2 regions of the Shewanella sp. SR1 genome follow, and region 2 is predicted to be linked to the other one. Evidence: riboswitches for the same ligand, from Rfam matches in the RefSeq annotation. Region 2 holds a riboswitch; the other holds the start of a gene.
What was found. A riboswitch is a leader RNA that binds a small molecule or an ion and turns the genes downstream of it on or off. The one in region 2 is predicted to bind thiamine pyrophosphate.
Positions count from the first base shown of each region.

Region 1: another riboswitch for thiamine pyrophosphate. It lies ahead of thiC (phosphomethylpyrimidine synthase ThiC); the one in region 2 lies ahead of KV201_RS08970 (TonB-dependent receptor).

Region 1 is NZ_JAJAEF010000025.1:35,065-47,037, reverse strand. It holds gene KV201_RS18490 (LysR family transcriptional regulator) at 1-238, shown strand, start outside; gene KV201_RS18485 (putative metalloprotease CJM1_0395 family protein) at 422-2,839, opposite strand; gene KV201_RS18480 (hypothetical protein) at 2,845-3,108, opposite strand; gene thiH (2-iminoacetate synthase ThiH) at 3,211-4,326, opposite strand; gene KV201_RS18470 (thiazole synthase) at 4,323-5,087, opposite strand; gene thiS (sulfur carrier protein ThiS) at 5,089-5,292, opposite strand; gene KV201_RS18460 (HesA/MoeB/ThiF family protein) at 5,309-6,205, opposite strand; gene thiE (thiamine phosphate synthase) at 6,198-8,111, opposite strand; gene thiC (phosphomethylpyrimidine synthase ThiC) at 8,114-10,219, opposite strand; TPP riboswitch at 10,421-10,519, opposite strand; gene KV201_RS18445 (hypothetical protein) at 10,687-11,973, opposite strand, start outside.
Region 2 is NZ_JAJAEF010000007.1:173,451-185,423, forward strand. It holds gene KV201_RS08925 (GNAT family N-acetyltransferase) at 1-497, opposite strand, end outside; gene KV201_RS08930 (2OG-Fe(II) oxygenase) at 903-1,526, opposite strand; gene KV201_RS08935 (GNAT family N-acetyltransferase) at 1,721-2,218, opposite strand; gene KV201_RS08940 (NAD(P)H nitroreductase) at 2,274-2,822, opposite strand; gene KV201_RS08945 (DoxX family protein) at 2,959-3,552, opposite strand; gene KV201_RS08950 (DUF6279 family lipoprotein) at 3,623-4,495, opposite strand; gene KV201_RS08955 (phosphotransferase) at 4,642-5,820, opposite strand; gene pnuC (nicotinamide riboside transporter PnuC) at 5,820-6,473, opposite strand; gene KV201_RS08965 (hypothetical protein) at 6,520-6,780, opposite strand; gene KV201_RS08970 (TonB-dependent receptor) at 6,887-9,121, opposite strand; TPP riboswitch at 9,176-9,301, opposite strand; gene KV201_RS08975 (Crp/Fnr family transcriptional regulator) at 9,498-10,178, shown strand; gene tsgA (MFS transporter TsgA) at 10,246-11,421, opposite strand; gene deoD (purine-nucleoside phosphorylase) at 11,472-11,973, opposite strand, start outside.

The DNA of each region.
Region 1 (11,973 bases), on a different contig from region 2:
CCACGAAGCAAAAGTCATTTTAAACCAAGGTATTGGTTTCTGTTGGATCCCATCTTTTTTAGTCCAAGAGGAATTGGCATCTGGCAATTTAGTGCGTTTACATCTTGATGGCAGTCAAAAACGCCGCATCATGTTGAGCCTAGTGATCCCTAATAGAGATCAACAAGGACCAGCATCCAAACTGCTTGCCTCTTTGATTTTAAAACAGCATGGAATTGAACCGACAAATAACAATTAATAGCATGATAACCAAACGAGTTCTCAATTCGAGTGAGCAAGACGCTAAGAGCCTAGTGCTGACGCTTGCTTAGTGCTTAGTGCTTAGTGCTTAGTGCTTAGTGCTTAGTGCGAAAGAATAAATGCAGAGGGGTTGCTTGAAAAAAGAGAATGAACAGCAGAATGGGCATAGTTAAGCCTAATCTTACACACTAAAATCAACATAGCGCGCTGGTTGCTGACCCAGGTATTGCGGCTGAATAAATCCTGCTTCCTGCGAAGCATCATCCTCTGCACTTGACTCACTCTGCAGTGACGCACTGCGATTCTCAATCGCACTGATGCTTGAGGGCGACTCGTTTATCTCGTTGGTATCTTTTGCTGCCAGAGTTGGCAGAACAGTAGCGGATTGCGCATTATTAAGCAGCTCGTTTACAGAGGCTAGATTAGAAGGCTGAATATTGACTTGCTGCGTTACGTCAGCACGGACTGAAGGTCCAATACTGGCTTGTGCAACAGCAACATAATAACGACTTGCGGTACTATCTGGTCTTGGAATAAAACGTGTCGCTAAATCAGCAGAAGTTGATGCTTTTCCAAATGCTAAGGTTGCAGTCGGTGGCTCAATGGTTTCCACTGTCGTTGGGGTATTAACTGAGCCGCTGGCACTCGAAGTTCCTGACGGAGTTTCCGAACTAGTATTAGAGCTAGTATCAGTCGTCACTGCGGTTTTGGCCGTCTGCGCTTCAACCCTTTGAATGAGCTTATCGACTGCATCTGATACTGGTGTTGAGACGGCATTTTGGGGCTGAGCAATATTCCCTAACTCGTCAACGTTCCCCGTTACTACGGGTGTGTGTTCTTGCAACGGCGGTAGCGCTTTAATCTGCGCATCGGCGCCCACTAAGGTTTGGGTTGTTTGCAAGTCTACAATCTGTTGTTGCCGCTCTTCAGCAAGCTTCACCTTTGCTTCATTCATTTTTTGCAAAGCTTCAGCGGCAACGCGAATATCCGCAGATGAAGGATCAACCGGAGCCATTGCCGCCGCGTACACTTGCTTCATTTTGTTTATTGTTGCGAGTGGATCGCCTCCGACAGCAGAAACATCGATCTGCACTTCACCATCGGTAGCATAACGTTGGCCATCGGCACCCTTCTCATACTTAAAACTCGGACTCTGAGCATATTGCCCGCCGACTGTAGCATGGGCATGTTCATGGGCTTTAACCTCAGAGTCTCTGGCCTTAAGTGAATCAACCTGTTGTTGCTGTTGCGCCTGCGCTTTTTCTTGGGCTTGCTTTACTTGCTCCTGAGCCTGCTGTGCCTGTGATTGCGCTTGTGATTGTTGTTGCTTTGCTTGTTCCGCTGCCACAGCTTGCTGTTTCTGCGACGCTTCTTCCTGTGCTTGCTTTTCAAGCTGATTATCGTTTTTAGCAAAAACATCGGCTAAGGCTTGCTGACGATCATCTGGGTTAGACGCTATAGCAGGATCTTCTACCTGACTAACTTGAGCCTTAGCGTCACCGAAAACCTGGGTAAATTGTTCCAACACTGTCGGTTGAGCAACTTCATTGCGAGCGGATTGATCTGCTGCTTGTGCAGAGTTTGACTGCTCAACAGTCCCTGCACGCGCAGCTGAACTATTACTACTTATACTTCCAGAATTTCCAGAACTGTTATCTGAAGACGTAGAGGGGTTAACTGCCGCTGCGCCAGTAAAAACAGTTTGTGGCCCAAACACTGCGGCTAAATCAGGCGTTATGGGAGAAACACTGCCCGTACTCGATGGATTAAAAGCGGGAAGCTCTGTGCTACTCGTGCCAATTGATGAACTCGGAGGCGTAAAAATATCAGAGGGAATACTGCTCGTGACACTAAGACTTGGGCTCGTTGTAGAGATGGCATTTGCGCCAAGGCTACTTCCTATAGTTTTCGTGATTGATGAAAATACCAGAGTCGACACAGGTGCGGCAATTTGTCCCCCACGCACACCAGAAATGGATCTTGGTCCCGTTAATAAGCTAAAACTGGCATCGGCATGTAAACTCGCCCGATCTTTTAACCCATTGACTTGAGTAGCATTGGTTTTAGGAAGAGTAACCTGCGGCCTTGATTCAGCAAAAGGACTGGCCTTTAGTGCTTGGCTTGCGCCATTAAACGCTGGTAGTACAGGCGAAGCAGCATCAATGCCAGCGACATTTGAACTTATGGATGTCGCCGTATTTGTCCCGTTGAATAAAGGCGTTGATGATATAGCTGCAGGCGTTGCAGAAAATGTTTGAGCGCTCGATTGCAATGAACTAGCGGCCAAAGAACTCGCATTAAAAGACACATTTGGTGATGAGTGGAGAGATTGAGAAACGTGAGTTGCTAATGAAGCAATAGGCGCGGCTTGAACCGGAGCGGTTGAGGTTCCAGTAAAATGTGGTTCATAGGCACCACTCGCTTCAAATTTTGCAGAGCCTGCAGTGTGAGCGCTGGCTCCTTGATAAGTGCTATTAGCGTGACTCTGGATTAGGCTCTGGCTTTGAGTCTGGCTTAGATTCGAGCTTAGCGTCTTATCATATGTCGAAAATGAAGAGGATGGCGCTCCAACCTTAGGTGATAGCGCCACAACCGACATGATTTTTACACCTTAATATTAATGATCGAACCTATCGTTTCTGAATCTGTTTCAATCACTTCTGTTGAGGCTTCACCTTGTCTTAATGACTCATTTGCTGCCAGTAATGCCGACGTTTTATCGGGCTGGGCAACATCTCTGGCAGGCTCAGCCGGAGTTGCACTTTGCGTCTGTGTAGGTTTAGCCACATCTATCGTTGCTTGAGTGAGCCCAGATTGAGCACTTTGCAAGCCTTGCAGACCGGATGAATAAGCAGATTGGATTTGCATAACGGTATTCCTGCACGCTGTGATTAATGGGTCAATTATTGACCAGTAACGTGCAAAAGTACAGATTTTATCCGCATTCTCAGCATTTATTTACGTCCAGATTTATCCTGTGATCCAATTAGCTTCCCAATCCTTAAATACGGGATTAAAACCCTGCCGTTGCATCTGTTCGATAACTAGCTCGACACTGCGATCATCGCTTATCTCAAATTGATCGAGTTGACTGTCAGGCGCTTGATAGCCGCCCGGTTGTGTCGAACTGCCCGCACTGATTTGAGTAATCCCAAGTGGTAAAAGATTATCCCTCAACTCAGGGCTTTCCCTTGTCGACATGCTGATGTCAAGCTGTTGATTAAAAATTCTAAATGCGCAAATCATTTGCACTAAACCTAGATCCGATAGCATGACTTTTGGGGTGATCCCGCCAGTACAAGGTCGTAACCTTGGTAGCGAAATACTAAAGCGGGTACGCCAATAGCGTCGTTCTAAATAGTCGAGATGATATCCCATCATTAACGCATCTAAACGCCAATCATCCAGCCCCAGTAATACCCCAAGACCAATTTTATCAACGCCCGCCGCCGCAACTCTGTCAGGTGTTGCTAAGCGATAGGTAAAATCCATTTTTTTCCCCCAGGAATGGTGACTAGCATAAGTCTCGGGTTGATAGGTCTCTTGATAAATCATCACAGCATCTAAACCTAGCGCGACTAACTGGCAATAATGGTCCTCACTCATGGGCTGAACCTCCATCGCCACATGGCTAAATTGCTGCTTTACCAGCGGCAACATTTGCTTGAAATAATCGATGCCGACCTTAGTTTCATGCTCACCTGACACCAGTAAAATAGAATCGAAGCCCCTATCTTTGATAATGGCCATTTCGGCCATCAACTCCTGCTCATTCAAGGTCTTGCGTTTGAGTTTGTTACTCATGCTAAAGCCACAGTAATCACACTCATTAGCGCACAGATTCGAGACGTATAGCGGTAAATACATGCCCAGATTCGCGCCAAATCGCTGCCGCGTTAGCGCCGCAGAGTGCTGCGCTATGGTTTCGATATAAGGTTCCGCCGCAGGTGATAGCAAGGCCAGTAAGCTACGTAAATCCCCTGCTGGACTCACCAGCGCCCGCTCAACATCTTGGGCAGTACAAGAATACAAATCGAGTAACAGTTTATCCCGTGGGATGTTGGCAAATTCCGCTACAAAACTCATTGGTTTAAAAATCCCGTCAGAGGACTGGTATGTACCGCGCCCGTTTGTACTCGGCCAAGCCCAGCTTCAAAGGCCCGTCTACCGCATTGCACCGCCTCTTTAAAGCACTCGGCCATCACTATCGGCGACGCGCTGCTGGCGATGGCGGTGTTGACGAGCACCGCATCGGCGCCCAGCTCCATTGCCCGCGCAGCCTGCGAAGGTGCGCCAATGCCGGCATCGATCACCACAGGCACCCGCGCCTGCTCTATGATGATTTTTAAAAAGCTTTCAGTGACTAAACCTTGATTACTGCCAATCGGACTCGCCAGTGGCATAACCGCAGCGCAGCCTACCTCTTCCAAGCGGCGACAAAGCACAGGATCGGCATGCACGTAGGGCATCACGATAAAGCCTTTCTCACAGAGGATTCTAGCCGCCTCTAAGGTTTCTATCGCATCGGGCATTAGGTACTTAGGATCCGGGTGGATTTCGAGCTTAATCCAATGAGTTCCCAGCATTTCACGGGCAAGCTCAGCCGCAAACACCGCTTCCTTGGCGTTTCTCGCCCCCGAAGTGTTAGGCAATAGCCGTACACCCGCTTGGCGTAACGGCGTGAGTAAATCATCAAGCCCCATTTTAAAATCAATTCTTTTCATCGCAACTGTCACTAACTGCGATTTTGAAGCCGTTATCGCCTCAAGCATCACTTGGCTATTGCTGAATTTTCCCGTTCCGGTAAATAACCGTGATTCAAACTCCACATCGGCAATCGTTAACATACTAGCCTCCCGCTACAGCTGAAAAAAGTTCTAATTTATCTTCATGTTGGCAGAGAATCGATTGCCAGCGATTACGCGGAACCACCTCTGCATTCAACACGATAGCGACCGAATCGAGGGCTATATCTTGCGCGAGGATCACAGCCGCGAGTGAAGTCGGTTCCGTTAATGGCTGCGGGACATTATTTATGTGAATTAAAATCATATCAAACCTCCATACTTTATAGTTTGCTGGGCTTATCGGATGATGAACAAACCTCTTTTGGACCACATACGTCACAATGGGGATCCCGCGTTAATGTCGCCGCTGTCCATGAAAGTGATTTAGCGTCGAAGCGCCAAAAACGTCCAAACAAGGCACTTTTAGGTTCATCACAACTATCCATACTCAGCAAGAGTTGCATGGCCATCAAAGATTGCATTGACGCCATCACGCCCACGCTCGGCCCGAGTACGCCTTGGGTACTGCAGCTCTGCGACACTCTCGTCTGTGCGGGGAAAATACAGTGATAACAACCACCAGAGGGGAACCGCATTTGGTCGACCGCGAACAATTGGCCGCTAAATGCCGCGATTGACGCGCTGACTAAAGGTAAAGCCGCTTCGATACAGCTGCGATTAATGGCTTGGCGAGTCGCAAAGTTATCTGTGCAGTCAAGCACTAGCACTTTTTTGCCCTGTTGTTTTGCCAGTAAAATATCAGCAAAATGAAGAACCGATGTCGCAGCATTAAATGCCGTTTCATAGGCAGTAACAGTGCAATGCGGTGCTATGCCATTGAGCTTTTGCTTGGCAACTCGCGCTTTATTGAGCCCAATATCGGCATCGTTGAATAACAATTGTCTTGGCAGATTTGATACTTCAACTTTATCCATGTCGATTAAGGTCAAGCGACCAATACCTGCACAAGCCAGATACTGCGCCGCCAATTGTCCTAAGCCGCCAAGACCGATAATCGCGACACCAGCGTCGGCCAGTTGTAATTGCCCGGCCTCACCGACTTCTGGCAATAAGACTTGCCGAGAATAACGGATGAAATCTGAATCACTGAGTGTACGAGCGCATTGTGTACCGTCGCAAAGAACCTCTGCGTGAGCAAGCGGTGGGTTTTTACTCATGCTTTGCACCCAACCCATGCTTTACAGCCAGTTCTTCAGACAAGCTACATTGCTCCCAAGCTTGGCTCAGCTCTGCAAACGCTGCGACTGGATCCTTAGCTTTCGTTATTGCGCGCACCACAGCAATATTGCCCACCCCCGAGGCTTTCACCTTTGCCAGATTATCTAAATCAATACCGCCAATGGCGACCAAGGGATAATGGTCTTGGAGTAACGCCACATAATGTGTAAGTTTTGCGAGCCCTTGGGGCGCCGAAGGCATTTGCTTCGTCGTAGTTGGGAATATATGTCCAAGCGCTATGTAGGATGGCGAGTATTGGTGCGCCAATAACAGCTCGAAATAACTGTGGCTCGATATGCCTAGCGCGAGTCCCGCTGCTTGAATGGCCGCTAAGTCAGTAACGGCGAGATCTTCTTGGCCTAAATGTACCCCCAAGGCACGGTATTTTATCGCTAACTGCCAGTGATCATTGATAAAAAGCTGTGCATTAAAATGCTTGCCTAAGGCAATGGCCGTTTGAATTTGAGCTTCTAATTCGGAGCCAATTAACTCCGGTTCGCCTGACTCACATCTACTTAGCGCAGACTTGCCTAAATCAGATTCAGCTGGCGCTGCAGTAGTTAACTCGCTGATGTCAGTTTTTATCCGTAACTGCACAGTTTTAACGCCTGCCGCTAATAAACTTTCCAGCATGGTTAAGTCACTCACCACGGGATAAACACCAAGCTCGGCATCGAGCACTTTAAAACCGTGGGATAAAATATTTTGAGGTGGCGTCGAGGCTATTCTTACCTGAGCGGTTGCCTGATCTGTTGCGGATAAAACTGTTGCAACTAAATCACTTCTAACATCAAGATGTCGATTGAGGTGATGACGAATAAAATTGCCATCACACAGATTTATCTTGGCATAGCGGGACAAGTTATTAGGCCAACCCGTACGGGCCAACGGCCCTGGACCTTGCCCTAAACCAATCGCCGCGCTTAAGCCTTGACTCACATAGGCTTTGGCAACCACCACCGCATCTTGCAATACAAAACCCTGCGCTAACACGGCGGCAATGGCCGATGACAAAGTACAGCCACTACCATGGTTATGACGGGTATTAACCCGCTGGCTGGCTAACCAGAAGCGCCCATTTTGATGCAGTTTAGAGCTCGCGCGCACTTGACGACAAACTAGATAATCCTCGGCAAGCTCAAGATCCCAGCCATTACTCTTGTAAGCGATATCATGAGCGTTAGTCTGAGTTTGAGCATGAGTATCAGCAAGAATGTCAGTGCAACCAAAGCTCACATCGCCACCTTTAGCGAGCACACTGCAATCAAGGCTCTGGGATAAAGCCAGTGCCGCGGCAGCGAATTGCGCTTTCGTTGAAACATCACTGTGAGTTAACCGCCCAAGTTCAAGCACATTGGGCGTGATAAGTTCGATTAAACCTTTGAAAGGCTTAAAATCTAAGGCTGATTTGGCCGCACTTTTTATATCCTGACAGTTATCGACTGCTAATGCATCGCCACAACTGGCGACCATCACAGGATCGACAATCACAGGCACAGATGGATAGTGGATTTTAAAACTCGCGATCCAATCTGCCAGCAATGCCACTTGAGTTTGATCTGCCAGTAAGCCGATTTTAATTGCTTTGGGTGGCAAGTCGGAAAGTAGAGTCGTCAGCTGAGCCATTAACATCGCCGCTGATACGGGCTCGACTAAAATGACCGCCACTGAGCTTTGCGCCGTCACTGTGGTGATCACGCTGCAACCGTGACAGCCCAAATCTTGAATTGTCGCCAAGTCCGCCTGAATACCGGCACCGCCGCCACTGTCTGAACCAGCTATGGTCCAAACAAACGCGGGACGCTCGGTATTCATGGGCGCATTATCCCCATGAATACCCAACATAATTAGGCTTCCTCAGCTTCGGCGACAAGCTTGTCTTTCACGTGATAGATCTCGGCGCCCGAAGCAGCAAATTGTGCCGATTTTAGCGCCATTGCCGCTTCCAACTCCTGCGGCGTCTTGACTGTGACTTGCATGGCTTGGTCAGCAGCTTCAACTTGATCCGCCTTCGCTTGTGCCGCCTCTAAGCCAGCGGCATAGGCGCGCACATCTTGGGTGATTTTCATCGAACAAAATTTAGGGCCGCACATAGAGCAAAAATGCGCGACTTTAGCGGATTCCTGCGGTAAAGATTCATCGTGATAAGCACGTGCGGTTTCAGGATCGAGTCCTAAGTTATATTGATCTTCCCAGCGGAATTCAAACCGCGCCTTTGCCAGCGCATTATCACGAATTTGCGCACTCGGATGACCTTTCGCCACATCGGCGGCGTGGGCGGCAATCTTATAAGCAATCAAACCTTGCTTAACATCTTGTTTATTCGGTAATCCTAAGTGTTCTTTTGGTGTGACATAACACAACATAGCGCAGCCGTACCAAGCAATCATGGCCGCGCCTATGCCGGAGGTGAAATGATCATACCCAGGTGCGATATCGGTGATTTGCGGGCCAAGCGTGTAAAACGGTGCTTCATCGCAGTGAGCTAACTGCTTGTCCATGTTTTCTTTAATGAGCTGCATCGGGATATGTCCCGGCCCTTCGATAATGGTTTGTACGTCGTATTCCCACGCGATTTTGACTAGCTCACCTAAGGTTTCAAGCTCTGCAAACTGGGCAGCATCATTGGCGTCGGCAATTGAGCCTGGACGCATACCATCACCTAAAGACAGGGATACATCGTAGGCGACGCAAAGCTCACAGATCTCACGAAAATGGCTGTAGAGGAAATTTTCCTTATGATGGCTCAAGCACCATTTGGCCATGATTGAACCGCCGCGGGAAACGATCCCTGTAACGCGTTTAGCCGTCATCGGCACGTAACGAAGCAGCACACCAGCATGAATAGTAAAGTAATCAACACCTTGCTCAGCTTGTTCAATCAAGGTATCGCGGAACACTTCCCAGGTTAAATCCTCTGCCACGCCGTTCACTTTCTCCAGCGCTTGATAAATCGGCACTGTGCCGATGGGCACTGGCGAGTTGCGGATGATCCACTCGCGGGTCTCGTGGATATAACGCCCCGTGGATAAATCCATTACCGTATCTGCGCCCCAACGGGTTGACCAGACGAGCTTTTCCACTTCTTCCTCGATGGAAGAGGTCACCGCAGAATTACCAATATTGGCGTTCACTTTCACCAGAAAGTTACGCCCTATGATCATAGGTTCGGCTTCGGGATGGTTAATATTCAGCGGAATAATCGCGCGGCCACGGGCAACTTCGGCGCGGACAAATTCGGCGGTAATCGGTTCGCCGACTAAGGCACCAAAAGCTTCGCCCTTGGCTTTACGATTGAGGATTTCATCCTGTACTTCGGCAAGTGCCATGTTCTCGCGGATCGCCACATATTCCATTTCGGGAGTGATAATCCCTTGACGGGCATAGTGTAATTGGCTGACTCGTTTGCCCTGCAGCGCTCTGCGTGGGCGGACAATGGCACTCGAACCCGCCTCAAAACGCAGATGGTCTAAACCGTCGTCAGCGAGTCTTTGTTGGGTAAAATCTGAGGTCGCGCAGGGTAATTGCTCTGTATCGTTGCGGGCTAGGATCCAGTTTTGTCTTAATTTACCAAGGCCTAGACGCACATTGATATCGGCCTCAGGATCGGAATAAGGTCCGGCGCAATCGTACACTCGGATTGGCGGATTTTTCTCCATGATAGGCGCATCATCTGTTCCGCCGACAAGGGTGTCAGTCTGCAGGATTTGCCGCATGCCAACGCGAATATAGGCACTTGAACCTTCGAGATAAATCTTTTGTGAATTAGGATGTTGCAGTGGCGCTAACGTATCGATAAAGGCTTGGGCCTGCGCGCGGGTTTCGCGGCGACTCGGCGCCTTAGGCACGATTGATTGACTAGACTCAGCCGATTTATTAGGGATTGTCGATTCTGGCGCTGTGATTTCTGTCGCATTGGCAGCTACAGCTGGGTTTTGGTTTGAACTGGACATAAGCAATCTCACGTTAAAAAATGGAGTTGCTTGTCTGGAGAATTGAGTTGTTGATAGCTGGACATGGCAATCAACTTTTGTGGCCAACACTGGCTTCAAAAATTGAGTTACCCTGCTCAATAACAATTAAATCTAAACATTAAGGCTTAAAACATTGCTGAGTTAACAGGTGTTCAAGCCGTCTATTTTGGCGATTTAATATGTGTTATTACGCTTGTTTCCTTCGCAGGTTTTAACCTGATCAGGTTCAACGGATCCCGAATAAACGGTCTCAGCCAAGAGGCACTCCGACAAGATGAGTGCGCAGTATAGACAGAAGCGGCAGCAACAAACAAGGAAAAAAGTAATTAAAAATCTTAACTACCAATCCAAAATAAAGATTCATAATTCATTGTTTTTAATTGATTAAATAAAATTAAACTAAAAAATATATAATAAGCATGAAAATAGATCATAAAAGAAAGTCACTATTTATGGGGTTTGAGCATCATTTTATTTAATCGAGATTGAATGGCATCATCAATAGCTTGATTGATTTTTTTGCCACTGCAGTCAAATGGGAAACCTAAATTTTCGGCGTAAGGATTAACTTGAGTGCCGACTTGTACCACGCGATAACAAGTATCCCCTTTACGCACAATACGATTTGGATCTAAGGGTAAATCTAGACTCGTTGTGCCACCGAAATCATCGGCGTTAGGGACAAATAACACTTCCATCTCAGGGCTCATTTCACTCATATTCGATTTCCGGGTGAATTTATCGGCCTGTTCAATGACGAGATCATCGAGCGCTTGCTCGCGCTGACGTTCAAAATATTGCTGGGTGAATAAACTCATGCTTGAGCTTGTCGCTATTGTGCTCTCACCTTCTGCTGCGGGCGAACTCTTAGCGCCAAGCTGCGGCTTTATTTCTGTGGTATCAAGCGTATTAGTTGGTTTTTTTGCCGTCACTTCCGCGGGCTGTACTTCACTTTGGGCACTTGATTGAGATTGGCTCGATTGAGTGATGTCCGGTTTAACCGTATCTGGCTTCACTTTTCCCTGATCTACTTTTTCAGGCATGACCTTTTCAAGTATTGGCAGAGGCTTAACTTGAGTTGCAGGCGTGGGAACAGTTGTAGGCGTAACAGAACTTGTCATCTCAGTCTTATCCACGGCCTTGCTCTCTGTTTCTAGCGCAGCGCTTTCAGCCTTCTCTACCGCGGGAGCATAAATAAAGTAAGCTTTAAGCGCCGTCACTTTAGGGCCCCGACTTTCAGTTTCTGTTAATCCAAAGGGATTTAACTGTGGGCGCCACAAAATGCAGATAAGTAAAAATAAACACGCATGCACTAAGAGCACAAAAAATAGCAGACTTAATCCTTTGAAATACGGCTGACGAGCACGTAAAACTGATCCCGTCTCCAATGCCTGATCACTGGTTTGTATTATCCTAGACAGTTCAAGTTTTGATTCAGACTCAGCAACCAATTTATCTTGATGTTGATCTTGATGTTCAGTATGGATTTCTTGCAGTACCAAATCTCGGGCCTGCTCTTGATATATAGCATGGGTGTCATGCTCAGTGACTAAAAGGCCTGCACCGCGATTGAACGCTGACGGCACGGCAGTAGTGGTAAAAACAGGCGTTTGGGCAGTATCCAGATCACCGAGGTGATGATCAAATGCAATAAAAGTCTCGCCTTCTGGCGATGTGACCGAAAAAAGCAAAGCACTATCAGTATCATCTCCAATCGCTATTGCTGTAGGAGA
Region 2 (11,973 bases):
TTAAGAATTTTGTGATTACGCAACACACCATCTTGCTTAGCACCCAGTCTCGCAATAGCTTGTCTGGAGGCTTGGTTATGCCAATGAGTCCGAAACTCAACGGCAATGGCATCTAAGGTTTCAAAGGCAAAGGTCAATAACAATAACTTAGCTTCGGTATTGATCCCCGTACGCTGGGCACGTTTTGCATACCAAGTGTAGCCAATCTCAAGGCGACGATTTTCAGACTCCCAGTTGCAAATTCGCGTGCATCCGACAATTTCACCGGACACTTTATCTCGTACTGCAAAAGGAAAACTCTGACCCCGCGCTTTTTCTTCGAGGGCTTTAGTCACATAGGACTTCACCTCGGCGGGTTCTGGCACACTAGTAAACCACAAACGCCAAAGTTGACCATCTGTCACAGCTAAACTCAATGCTGCCACATGGGACAGAGATAAGGGCTCAAGCACAATATACTCACCCGTTAAACAACCTAAGTTATCTTCACAGCCCACAGTCTCGCCTCCGTTAGATGATTGAAAAGTGTGTTGTTGCGCACATTTTTATCTAGCCTAACATTAAACGAGAATAAAAAAACACCCTATTTTCAGCATGATTGGACAAATTTATCCCATTGTCGGCGGCTTAGATTACCTAAAGCTTAAGAGTGTAAAAAAATTTGAAAAAATGAGTAGATGACCGTTAAATCAGATTGGAATAAATACTGCTGCGGAAGAATAAGTCACTAAATGGCCAATCAATATCCGAGAAATAGCCAACGACATTGCGCAGTCGCGATTGGTGATTGGTGATTGGTGATGACCAAAAGCGATAATCAAGAGCAAAAACACCTAAACCTGTGGGTGGCATTTAGGCGTTTAATATCAGGTTAAGTTAAAAGCTAAAGCTAGAAACTAAAGTTAAAAGCCATGCACGCTGTTACTGACCCTAAACCAACCCGCAATGCTATTACGCTGGGCCAAGGTTTTAGTCACTTCATGGGGAAAGCGCTCACTGAGAAAAATCACAAAATGGCCCATTTTAGGTGCGATGCGTTCAATCTCAATGTCAGCTTCATCATAAATAATCAACTCGCCACAATCTGCCGCTTTCCAGTCAGGATTTAAGAAAAACACTGTGGTTAGGATGCGGTTTTGACTGCCTTTTAGCGCATCGACATGTTTCTTATAGAATGCCCCAGGCTGATATACCGCATAGTGGCTTTCATAGTCGAATAACCCCATAAATAAGCGACGATTCAAGCCATTTTTGAGTTGCGTCATCAGCTCAAGATATTGGGCATCAGGCTCGTTGTGCTCTTCTAACCACTGTATTCTGTCGCGGCGAATATCGGGATTTAATTGTTGCTCGGCGCCACGACCAATAGAAGCGGCTTTTAGCTCATGTGCTTGCGTCGATTGAATTTTTTCCAATAGCACTTGGCTAATATTGTGAGGAACTAAGTCAGATAAAAAGATATAGCCTTTGTCTACCAAGGCATCAGCGATCACGTCCAGCATTGCTTCACTTAATTGCGAAACCATTATGCTACATCCAATAAAAGGGCTACGCTTTTGCTGTACTCAAGGGCTCAAGGAGGGATTAAGTGAGCCTGATTTTCGAGGGGCGTCAATAAGAGATATGATTGCCATATCTCGACAGTAAATTTTGCGGAATTTTAGAGTAAAGAACGCCGAATTACAATAAAATAAAAACCCATATAAACAATATGTTACAGCTAACTAAACAGTTCAACAGGCTCATCATCTGGGCTGAGCTGTAAACACTGCTCAAACTGTAATCCAAGTTTGTTCAACAATGCCTTTGAAGCACCATTATGGGCGCTCACAATCGCGACAATACGCTCAATACCTAAACTTTTACCTAGGTCAAAAGCGGCTTTCGCGGCTTCGAATGCATAACCCTTACCCCAATATTGCGGCAAGAATGCATAACCTATGTCGACATTATCAAGCGTCGGCCGCTTGATTAAACCGCAGATGCCAATAGTGAATCCATTCTCTGCGAGCACGACGGCGTAAAAGCCAAAACCACACTCGGCGTAACTTTTCATCGGTCCATTGAGGATATAATCCTTGGCCTGCACAAGCGTGCGTACTCCTCTGTCCCCAATATTCTCAATAAAGCCTTGGCTATTGAGCAAGACTAACATAAATGAAGCATCGGCTGGGGTTAACTGCCGCAGGATTAATCTAGGAGTACGCGCCACTTGCATAGGATTTCTCCACTAGAAATAGACAATGTTTATAAAAAAATAGCTATAAGCTTTTTCATAAATAACGGACGTATTGGCTGCCGTCCTTTTGCGGTTTTTGGGGTGCCACAACCGCTGGCGTGCCGACATACAAAAAGCCGACGATTTGATCGTGTGGCTCAAGGCCTAAGGCGGCATTCACATTGGCATCGAAGGCAAAATCACCCGTTCGCCATACAGCACCTATGCCTAAGGCAAAAGCCGCCTGTTGCATCGCCATCGTCGCGCAGCCCGCTGCAATTTGTTGTTCAAGTACGGGTACTTTAGGATGTTGCTGCGTTTTCGCCACCACGGTAATCACCATAGGCGCACGCATTGGCATGCCCTTAGCTTTATTAACGAAATCCTCGTCGGCGCCACTCGCTTTAGCCGCCTCAACAAAGATATCGGCTAAGGTGTTTAACCCTTGATCAGTGGCAATAATAAATTCCCATGGGGCTAAGGCACCATGATCTGGCACACGAATGGCGGCATCTAAGATGATTTTTAATTGAGTCGCATCGGGAGCGGGAGCGATTAATCGCGGGGTCGATTGACGGGTGAGCAAAAGTTCAATAGCGTCCAAGTTCTTATCCTAGTTCGATATAAATTGCGTTCAAGCATAGCAAATTGCTGGCAAAGAGGCATAAAAAAATCCCACCGCATGGGTGGGATTTAACGCTTTGATTGCGCTTGAAAATCCAGAGCTCTTTATAAAAGGCTTACTTAACCCCGCAGCGCTTAGCGATAAAATAATCTAGGCTAGTGTAACGACCGCCGCCTAAGGTAAAGAGTGCCAACAACATAATGAAATAAGTTGCCGCAAACTCTATCCCATTATTAAGCACAGCTAAGTTACCTGAGCTGGTTAGCCAGTCGTAATTACCGTGCTCCTGCAATATTTCTTTGGCTTTCGCCAGTTTATCCCCTGCTTCAAGCACTCTGTCGTTAGCTAGCCAAGAACTGCCATCGGCAATCGCTAACCAGCCATTTGGCCAATGCACGGTAAATGCAGCGACCAACATAGTGACCATCAAAGGGATAGATATCAGCCTCGTCGCAAGCCCAAGCAGCAATAAGATAGCGCCAAAGAACTCGGTTCCCGCCGCCAATCCAGCCATTACCGCCGGCATTGGCAGGCCTAAACCCCAATCGGGATTGGCAAACCAAGCAACCGTATCGTCAAAGTGGGCGAGCTTGTTATAACCCGCTTGCATCAACACGGGCGCAAGGTAAATCCTGAGGGCTAATGGCGCTACGCCATCGAAATAGCGACTCATATTGAGCAATTTTTGGTAAAGGGATGCAAGTGGCATAGTGTCTCTCTTTGACTAATTTATTGGCTTGCAGGAATAGACCCTAGCAAGCCAATAAATCTTTCATGGCCTAGGCTTTTTTTGCACTCGCCTCTTTTTCAATGGCTTCTTGATTAAGCTCGGTGAGATCTTGAATGAGTCCACCCAACTTTTTATAAAAATGTTTCGACTGCTTCTCCGACAAACTCGTGTTCATCGCTAACAGTAAGGTCCCAAATGCCTCAGTATTTTTGCGTAAAAACACTTTATGTTGCTCAGACTTAAGCTCATCGGGCTGCGTCATCAACAGGGTCAAACGCTCGGTTAATAGCGCTTTATCTGCCCGCTGCCCAAGAGCAACTTCAAACTGACGTAACCATTCGTGGCGGTATTCGAGCCACATATCTAAGGTGGATAAACGCTGTTGATTATACTGATGAATAAGCACTTTTTGTTCTGCACTCACACTGCCAAGCCAGTCATCAAATTGCTCTTGAAGGTTTTCGTCGGCCTCTTTTTGTAACTGCGTTGGAGTTTTGCCGGCAAACTCTTTGACGAGCTCCTGCTCATCTTCCCGTAATTTGGCGAGGATTTGCTTCACCTGTTCATCGGACAAGGACATGATGATGGGCAGTAATTCTGGCAAAGCAAACTCAAACAAACGAAACCAATGCCGCTTAGCAATCTCCACATGCTCGGCCCATAATACTGGTGTTAAGGTATTGGTTTTGATGAGGCTTTCGACTTCTGTTAATTGCACCACATAGTGGGACAATTCTTTGGATTGATGCCACAGGACAAATTTTTCAATGAGGGCGTCAAATGCCTTTTGCTGTGGTTTATCTAAGGTAACGTAGTCCTCTTGCTCCCAACCGATAGCCCAATCGAGAAAATGGTAACTGAATTTAGTGGAACAGGCGCTTAAGCCTAAGAGACACACAAGTAGCATCACGCCTTTTTTCATTCTGAATCATCCATCCTAGAACTGTTGCTAATATGACGCTTGAGCCTATATAAAGTTGCCTCTTATATCAAACAAGTTTGTCTAATAAAGGTTTTTAATATGTTAATACTTTGCCTGCTTTAAATCGCCAATCGTGCAGCTAATCGCTATGATTCTTGGGTGATGAGCGGCCAAAAACAATCAAACCATGCGAGATAGTCGGCGCTACGACTGGCCTCCGTTTGCGCTGCCATCAATAATGCCCAGTAGCAAGCAAATACCCAGTACATGTCAATGGCGGCAGGCACGGCCGCTACGGCGTGGGCCGTGACATAGAGATGTTGACTCAGATACTGTGTCACTAACTCGTTTTGCTGGATTGGCGTTAACGCATGGGTCGCTAACACTACGGCTAACTCACACAGTGGATGCGACGCCGTCGCATACTCAAAATCAATACAATACAAACGGTTGTTTTTGAGTAACAGATTGTGGGGATTAAGATCGCGATGGCAAAACTGCGGCTTAATTAAACAAGCCGCTAAGTCATCACACCAATGTTTGATGTCGATTTGGATGTTAAGCAACTTAGCGACTCGCTCACTCCAATCGTGCGTGAGCGCAAGAGATGCCTGATAGGCAAGCATCTGCTGGTGATATTCCTGCCATTGCTCTGTGATACTAATGGCATAAGAACCTGTGGGCAGTTCCCGCAATTGCAGCAATAATTCCAGCAGTAAATGCGCAGCTGAGTTGGGATGCTTATCTTGCTGTATTGGCATCAGCCAAGGCTCAGGATTAAAACTAGCTTGTTGTGAATCGCAGTGATGTAAAATGCCCAAAGACGACTGTCCCAACATAAAATCAGCGGCACTGGTTTGGCGCTCTAATGCAGGCCAATGGATGAAGCGTTTACGTTGAAAGCGTTCGCTATCAATCACATTGTGTTCAATTGCCGCCCACTCTGCTCCGCTCGCTACAGCACTTTCGATAAGGCCACTCTCGATAAAGTCACTCTCAATAAGGTCACTCTCAATAAAATCACTGAGGTAGTAGCGCTCATCTTCACTCACCCACAGCAGTGCTGGGGCAAGTTTAGCTTGGGCGAGTTGTTGCCAGTAAAAACGCTCCTGCTGGCGGGTGCAAAAACTGTCCGCCGCATCGGCATTGACCCGCAGCACATAACAGCCTGCAGGCGTAGTGATCTTATAATTATGATTACTCAAGCCGCCCGAAAGTTCGCAAATGCTCAGCACTTGCTCAAGTCCAGCTCGTTTGAGTATGGGCAAGAGTGCGTTGAATGATTCGCCTGCTGAGTATGGCTTAGCAGCGTTTACATCGAGCATTAACTGAGTAACTTCAAGGCATTGGCCTCACGGGCGTCGGCTAATGCAGTGCGCCACAGGAAATACCCTACTACTGCAAGCCCCACATAGAGTACGAATAATAGTGAGGTCAGCATCAAGCCTTTACTGAGATAAAGGTAAATCGACACTATGTCGATAACGACCCAGTAGAGCCAATTCTCAAGTACTTTCTTCGCCACTAAATAGGTCGTCATCACAGCGAAACAGGTCGTCGCCGCATCTAAATACGGGAACGCGGCTTGAGTATACGTTGCCATGCCGTGACCGACTAATAGCGAAATAACGCCTGTCACCGCGATCAGTTTCAAGTGGGTTTTCAACGGCCAAGTGGTCACTTTGACCCCTTGATGTTTATCGCCGCCTTGGGTCCAGAGCCAATATCCATAGAGCGCCATCGCCATATAATAGATATTCAGCACTGACTCCATCAATAACGACACCTTCCAAAACAACACAGTGTAAATGGCGGTACTAGCAAAGGCCGCCGCCCAGCACCAGACGCTCGCCTTCATCGCCAGCAGTAGATATGCCATGGCTAGCAATACCGCCAAGGCTTCCCATGCGGTCATCACATGGACTTCACCAAAGGCCGCATTTATACTCTCGACCAAGGTTAACCATAAATCTGTCATTGTGTTGTTCTCACTGCCTATTTATCGCGTATGTGACGGTAAAGCGTTATTCGCTGTGGGCTAAATTAAGCTCACCACCGATAAACTTACACACAAATACTGCCTTGCCCCACTTCTCATGGGCGGCTTGCATCTCGGTCGCCAGCATAGTCATCACATCTAAATAATCGCCGCACACTTGTGTTGCCATCGCATTCGTCACGCGCTCGATATGAGGATAGCTATCCACCCGGCCAATGAACCACTTAATCGGATCGAGGTAGTTCTCATTGAAGGGATACATGCTAATTTCTGCGGTCAGTTTCATTTTAATTCCTTAAATTTGAGAGAAGCTGTAGCCCTTACAGTGGACTGCAGCTTAGTCATGAGTTAACCCAATAGGCTCATAGTGACATGTGCCATTACATCAGTTTTTACATAAACTTAACGTTAAAGGTTACGCCAATCTGACGCGGATCGCCGTAACGAATATATTGCTTTTCAGCCCAGCCATTATCTGGCTCGTTACCGAAGTAGAAGCCGCGCACACCGTATTCTTCATTGAACAAATTACGGCCCCATAAATAGGCTGACCATGCACTCGCCTCATAACCCACGCGGGCATTGACGATAGTGTAGGGCTCAGAGCGGGATTCATTGCTGTCGGAATAGTAAAACTCACTCTTACCGCTCAGGTTTAGGTTAGTAAACCAGCCCGAATTGGTACGATAAGTCCCGGCAAGGCTGTAGGTTAAGTGTGGTGAATGGGCCAGATCGCGGCCAGTTAAATCGACCTCAGTGCCGTATTTATCCTGATACTGGTAATCACCGTAGGCTGTTTCTAACCAACCTAAGCTTGAGTAAATTTGTAGATTATCCGTGGCATACCAGGTCGCATCTAACTCAGCACCATAGTTATTAGAACTACCAGCGTTTTCGGTGAACAAGATAAAACGCTGAGGTTTATCAGGGTCTTGCTGGGATGCCGCCACCTGTTGATCTTGTCTGTCCATATAGAACAGCGCCAAATTAGTATCGATAAGCCCAGCTAACCAATGGGATTTAAGGCCAATTTCATAGTTATAAAGCGTCTCAGTACTAAACTCTTTTTTATCGTTCAATTCGACAGGTAAAGTCATGTTGAAACCGCCCGCCTTGTAACCGCGCGCGACACGAACATAAGCGTTGTGCGAGTCATTCAGCACTTTACTCACTGCAATATGACCGCCCCACATGGTTTCACTCGGGTCGAAATTATCGTTATTCGTATCTGAGTAATGACTGTTGCGGCGCTCCAAACGTAGGCCCACAGATAAGGCATAATCTGAGCCCAGATCCGTATCGAGCTGACCAAACAAGGCATAGTTCGTCGCTTCATACTCAGAGTCTAAGACTTCATCCGGCAAAGTATTGTATTCAGAATACAATTGGTTATCTTCTTTCAGATTCATGCCGTACACACCAAGCAACCAATCAGTACTGTCCGCAAAGATTCGGCCCTGCTCGGTAGAACTTAAGCGAAACTCTTGCGACACAGTTTTACGTTGGCCCGTTTTATCCCAAAAATAATCATATTGGCACGGCGCCAGATTGCCATCGTCATCACTGCATTGCTTAGAAGCCCAATACTCTGGGTTCGACCAATCGCCATCGTAACTGTAATGGTGATCGGTATTCGCAAAGGACGTTAACGAGGTCAACTCAAAGGTTTCAGCGCCAGAATAGGTCGCTTTAAAGCCTGCACCTGTGGTGCGCTGGCTATCGACACCCGGTTGATCCGATGTCGTCTGGGTCGGTGAATTGGTTAAACTCCACACATCATAGCCATTATCAAAATCGGCGTGCAGCACAGTTAAATCAAACTGCAAATCGTCAGTCGCATACCAGCGCAGCTTAGCGCGGCCGCTGAACTCATCGCGGCCATTGGTATCGTCACGGCCTAAATAGAGGTTGTCGTGGTAGCCATTTTGTTGATGTTGCTGCAGTGAAACGCGATAAAGCAGCTTGCCAGAATCGGTTAATGGGCCTGAACTGAAACCGCTAAACGTGCGTAAATCATCATCACCTAACGAGACTTCTGCACCATGTTCAAACACATCAGTGGGGTCGTTACTTTTCAGATAAATCAGTCCCGCTAAGGCATTCGCGCCATAACGTGTGCCCTGTGGTCCACGTAGCACTTCGACCTGTTGTAGATCGTACATGCTCGACACCATGCCAATACCGGATAAATCGATATCATCTATGATGTAACCCACAGAAGAATTTGGTGCACCTTGGTATTGCTCTTGCTCACCTACGCCGCGAATTTGAAAATACTTCGGCCGCGAACTTCCACCTGACCAGTTAAAGTTGGCGATTGAATTAAGCAGATCTTCAAAGTGCTGCGCGCTTTCATCTTGAATTTTTTGACTGTCGATAACGGTAATACTGGAGGGCATTTTTTCTAAACTTGAGCTGCGAAAATCCGCCGTCACCACCATGACTTCCATCTCAGTGCTGGGATCGGGTTTATCAATAGCATCGGTTTGTGCAAATGCAGAAGTGCTCAGCGCGGCAGCAATGGCTAATGCCAGCGGCGCTCGGGTTAAAAACAAGCTGGGCGATACGATTAAAAACGGGGAATGACGTTTTGACGTGTTACTGTTTAGCGTTTTACTGTTTAACATAGGACCTCAAATACATAGTTTGAGATCCGGCAACGAATAAGCGATTCAGAAGTGTGCTGTTGATTGGCCCATTCCTACGCCGGTATTAGCCGGATCAGGTTCTAAGGGTTCGTCAGCTGACATCTCAGTTTGCAGTAATCAACGTAAATTAATTCGCTGCAAACACCCCTTGGCGACGCCTAGTATACATGACTGATATGAAAATAGGACACTCTTATCTGATATCCTATTAATTAGCCCTAATACGATTAATACTGAACTAGCAATAAAGTTTACGGTTAAAGCAACAAGCAAATTCCTTCCATCAATTTGACCGCCTATGATGATAATGCTATAGAAGGTCGCAATTTCGAACACAGTAGCAGGATTATACTCAATGCAGCTAAAACCTTTATCAAAAGGACGTTATAGCCAGCGATGGGAGCAAGACTATCCACTTATTGAAGCGGTTGTGCTCAGCTGTATCAGTGAAATAAAAATGCTGAAAAAAGGTGCTCATCTCATGACACAAGGTGAAGCAATGCCATCACTTGTCTTGGTGAAGCAAGGACGAGTCTCGCTCGGCCATACCGCGAGGAATGGTCGATGTTTTCAATTAGGTACTATTGATTGTGATTCACAACTATTTGGTGAAATGGAGTTTTTTACTCAATACAGCTGTCAACTTGATATTATTGCTAATGAACCCCTAGAAATCCTGATGATTAGTGCGGAAAAACTACAACATTCCCTAGGTCAGCACCCTCAACTCGCGCTGTTTTTCGCCAGTGCAATTGCGATTGACTACCAAGATACTGTCGATATTTTTACTAGGCGACTGCTATATCCAATCAGTTATAACGTGGCATTTGATATTTACCATGAATATTTAAATGACTTACCCGTAGATGGCTTTAGTAAACGCTATTTAGAGGCTGAACGATTTGGTACTACCGACAGAGTCTACCGACGAGCACTACAAAATCTGGAGGAACGAGGCTTAATTGAACGGAAAAAAGATGGTATTCAAATTTGTGATCTCAACGCGCTAAAGAAATTCGTCGAAGCTGGCATATAAAAATTTAAGATATAATCCACACTCGGCTTAATTTAATAGCCGAGTGTAGCATTGATTCATCCGCAAATTAACTTGCAGAAAGCGAGTTTGGTGCCATCGCTGGTTTCATCCGACTTGAAACCATCAATAGAATAAATATCGCCGCATAAAGTAGAGGAATAACATACATCACTGTTTGTAATCCAATTATACGCTCAAAGAAAGAACTGATCGCTGGACTAAACATCGCCCCAGCACTTCCACTGATAAGAATATATGACACATTTTTACTACTGGCTTTTTTTACAAAAGACACTCCATAAGCAATAAACGCATTATAAAGAGCAGCACATGCAAAACCATAACCATAGGTTAAATAGGCTATCCAATTAAGATTATCGGTACTTACAATCGCAGCAGTGATAATCATAGCTAAAGCAATAATGCAGACTAAAAAATGGTGAATTTTTACACGAGTCACGATCACAGTCGAAATTAGGGCACCAATTAGCGCAGCGGACCAATATTGAGTAATAATATTACCCGCCTCTTCAAACGGAATATCAAATTTTTGTTTTACAAATAAAGGTGCCCAAGTTAAAAATGTATATAATGCGAGCATCCCTAAAAATAATCCAATACCCCCGCTAATAATTCCAAGATTCCACTCAGATTGTTGCTTCTCTTCTGTTGAAGAAGACTGCTCACATATAGAAAAATTAGTGAATAATGTAATAATGACGGTACCTAACGCGACCAAACCTACAGCTAAATAACTGTAACTCCATGATAATGAGCTTGTTAATGCATAAGTTGTTATCAATGGAAAAATAACACCTGCAATATTAAAAGTCGCATCCTGCACCACTAACATTGTACTTTGTAATTTCTCTTGCCACACAGACACCACAATCGTGCCAGCAATACATAGACCGATACCGCCACAAAAACCAATCAAGGTCATGGCCACCAACACAACTTGTAGGGAACTTGTTAGATGTAAAGCAAGCGCAGACAAAGCAACCAGACTGTAACTTATTAAAGTAATTCTTTTTATGCCCATTTTTTCAATAAAGAAAAATGCTGCAATCGTTCCCGCTAAAGCGCCACCATTTAGCAACGAGAATATTGACGCAACTTCATTAACATTTGCAGTAAATTTCTCAGCTATTGGTTCAATCAACATCCCGAATTGGGTCGCAAAACCGGCCATAATAAAATTGGCGAGGAAACTGATAGCAGTTAAAGTGATTTTATTATTCATTATTTCATTCCATCAGTGAAATGCTAAGGGTTCAAAGGGTGACCTTAAAACTAATTAAGGGCAGTTTCTAACGCTAGCTCGATCATATTATTAAAGGATAATTGACGCTCTTCTGCTGTTGTTTCCTCACCCGTTAAGCAGTGATCAGAGACAGTTAAAATAGCTAATGATTCAATACCTTGCTGATGTGATAATCCATAAAGCCCCGCCACTTCCATATCAATACCTAATACCCCAAAACGTTCAAGTGCTGGGATCATATCTTCATCAGGATCGTAATAAAGATCACCACTAAAGATATTGCCAACTTTTACACTAATGCCTTTCTCATTCGCTTTTGTATAAGCTTTATGTAATAAGGAAAAAGTTGCAGACGTCGCCATCTGGTAGCCACTGCTACGCTTGCTGTTAGTAGGAGAATCTGTGCCAGCTGATTGAGCTAAAATAACATCTCGCATTTGTACATGTCTTTGTGTTGCACCTAAACTGCCAATACGAATAATGCGTTTAACGCCAAAATAATTTATTAACTCATGTCCATAGAGCACCATA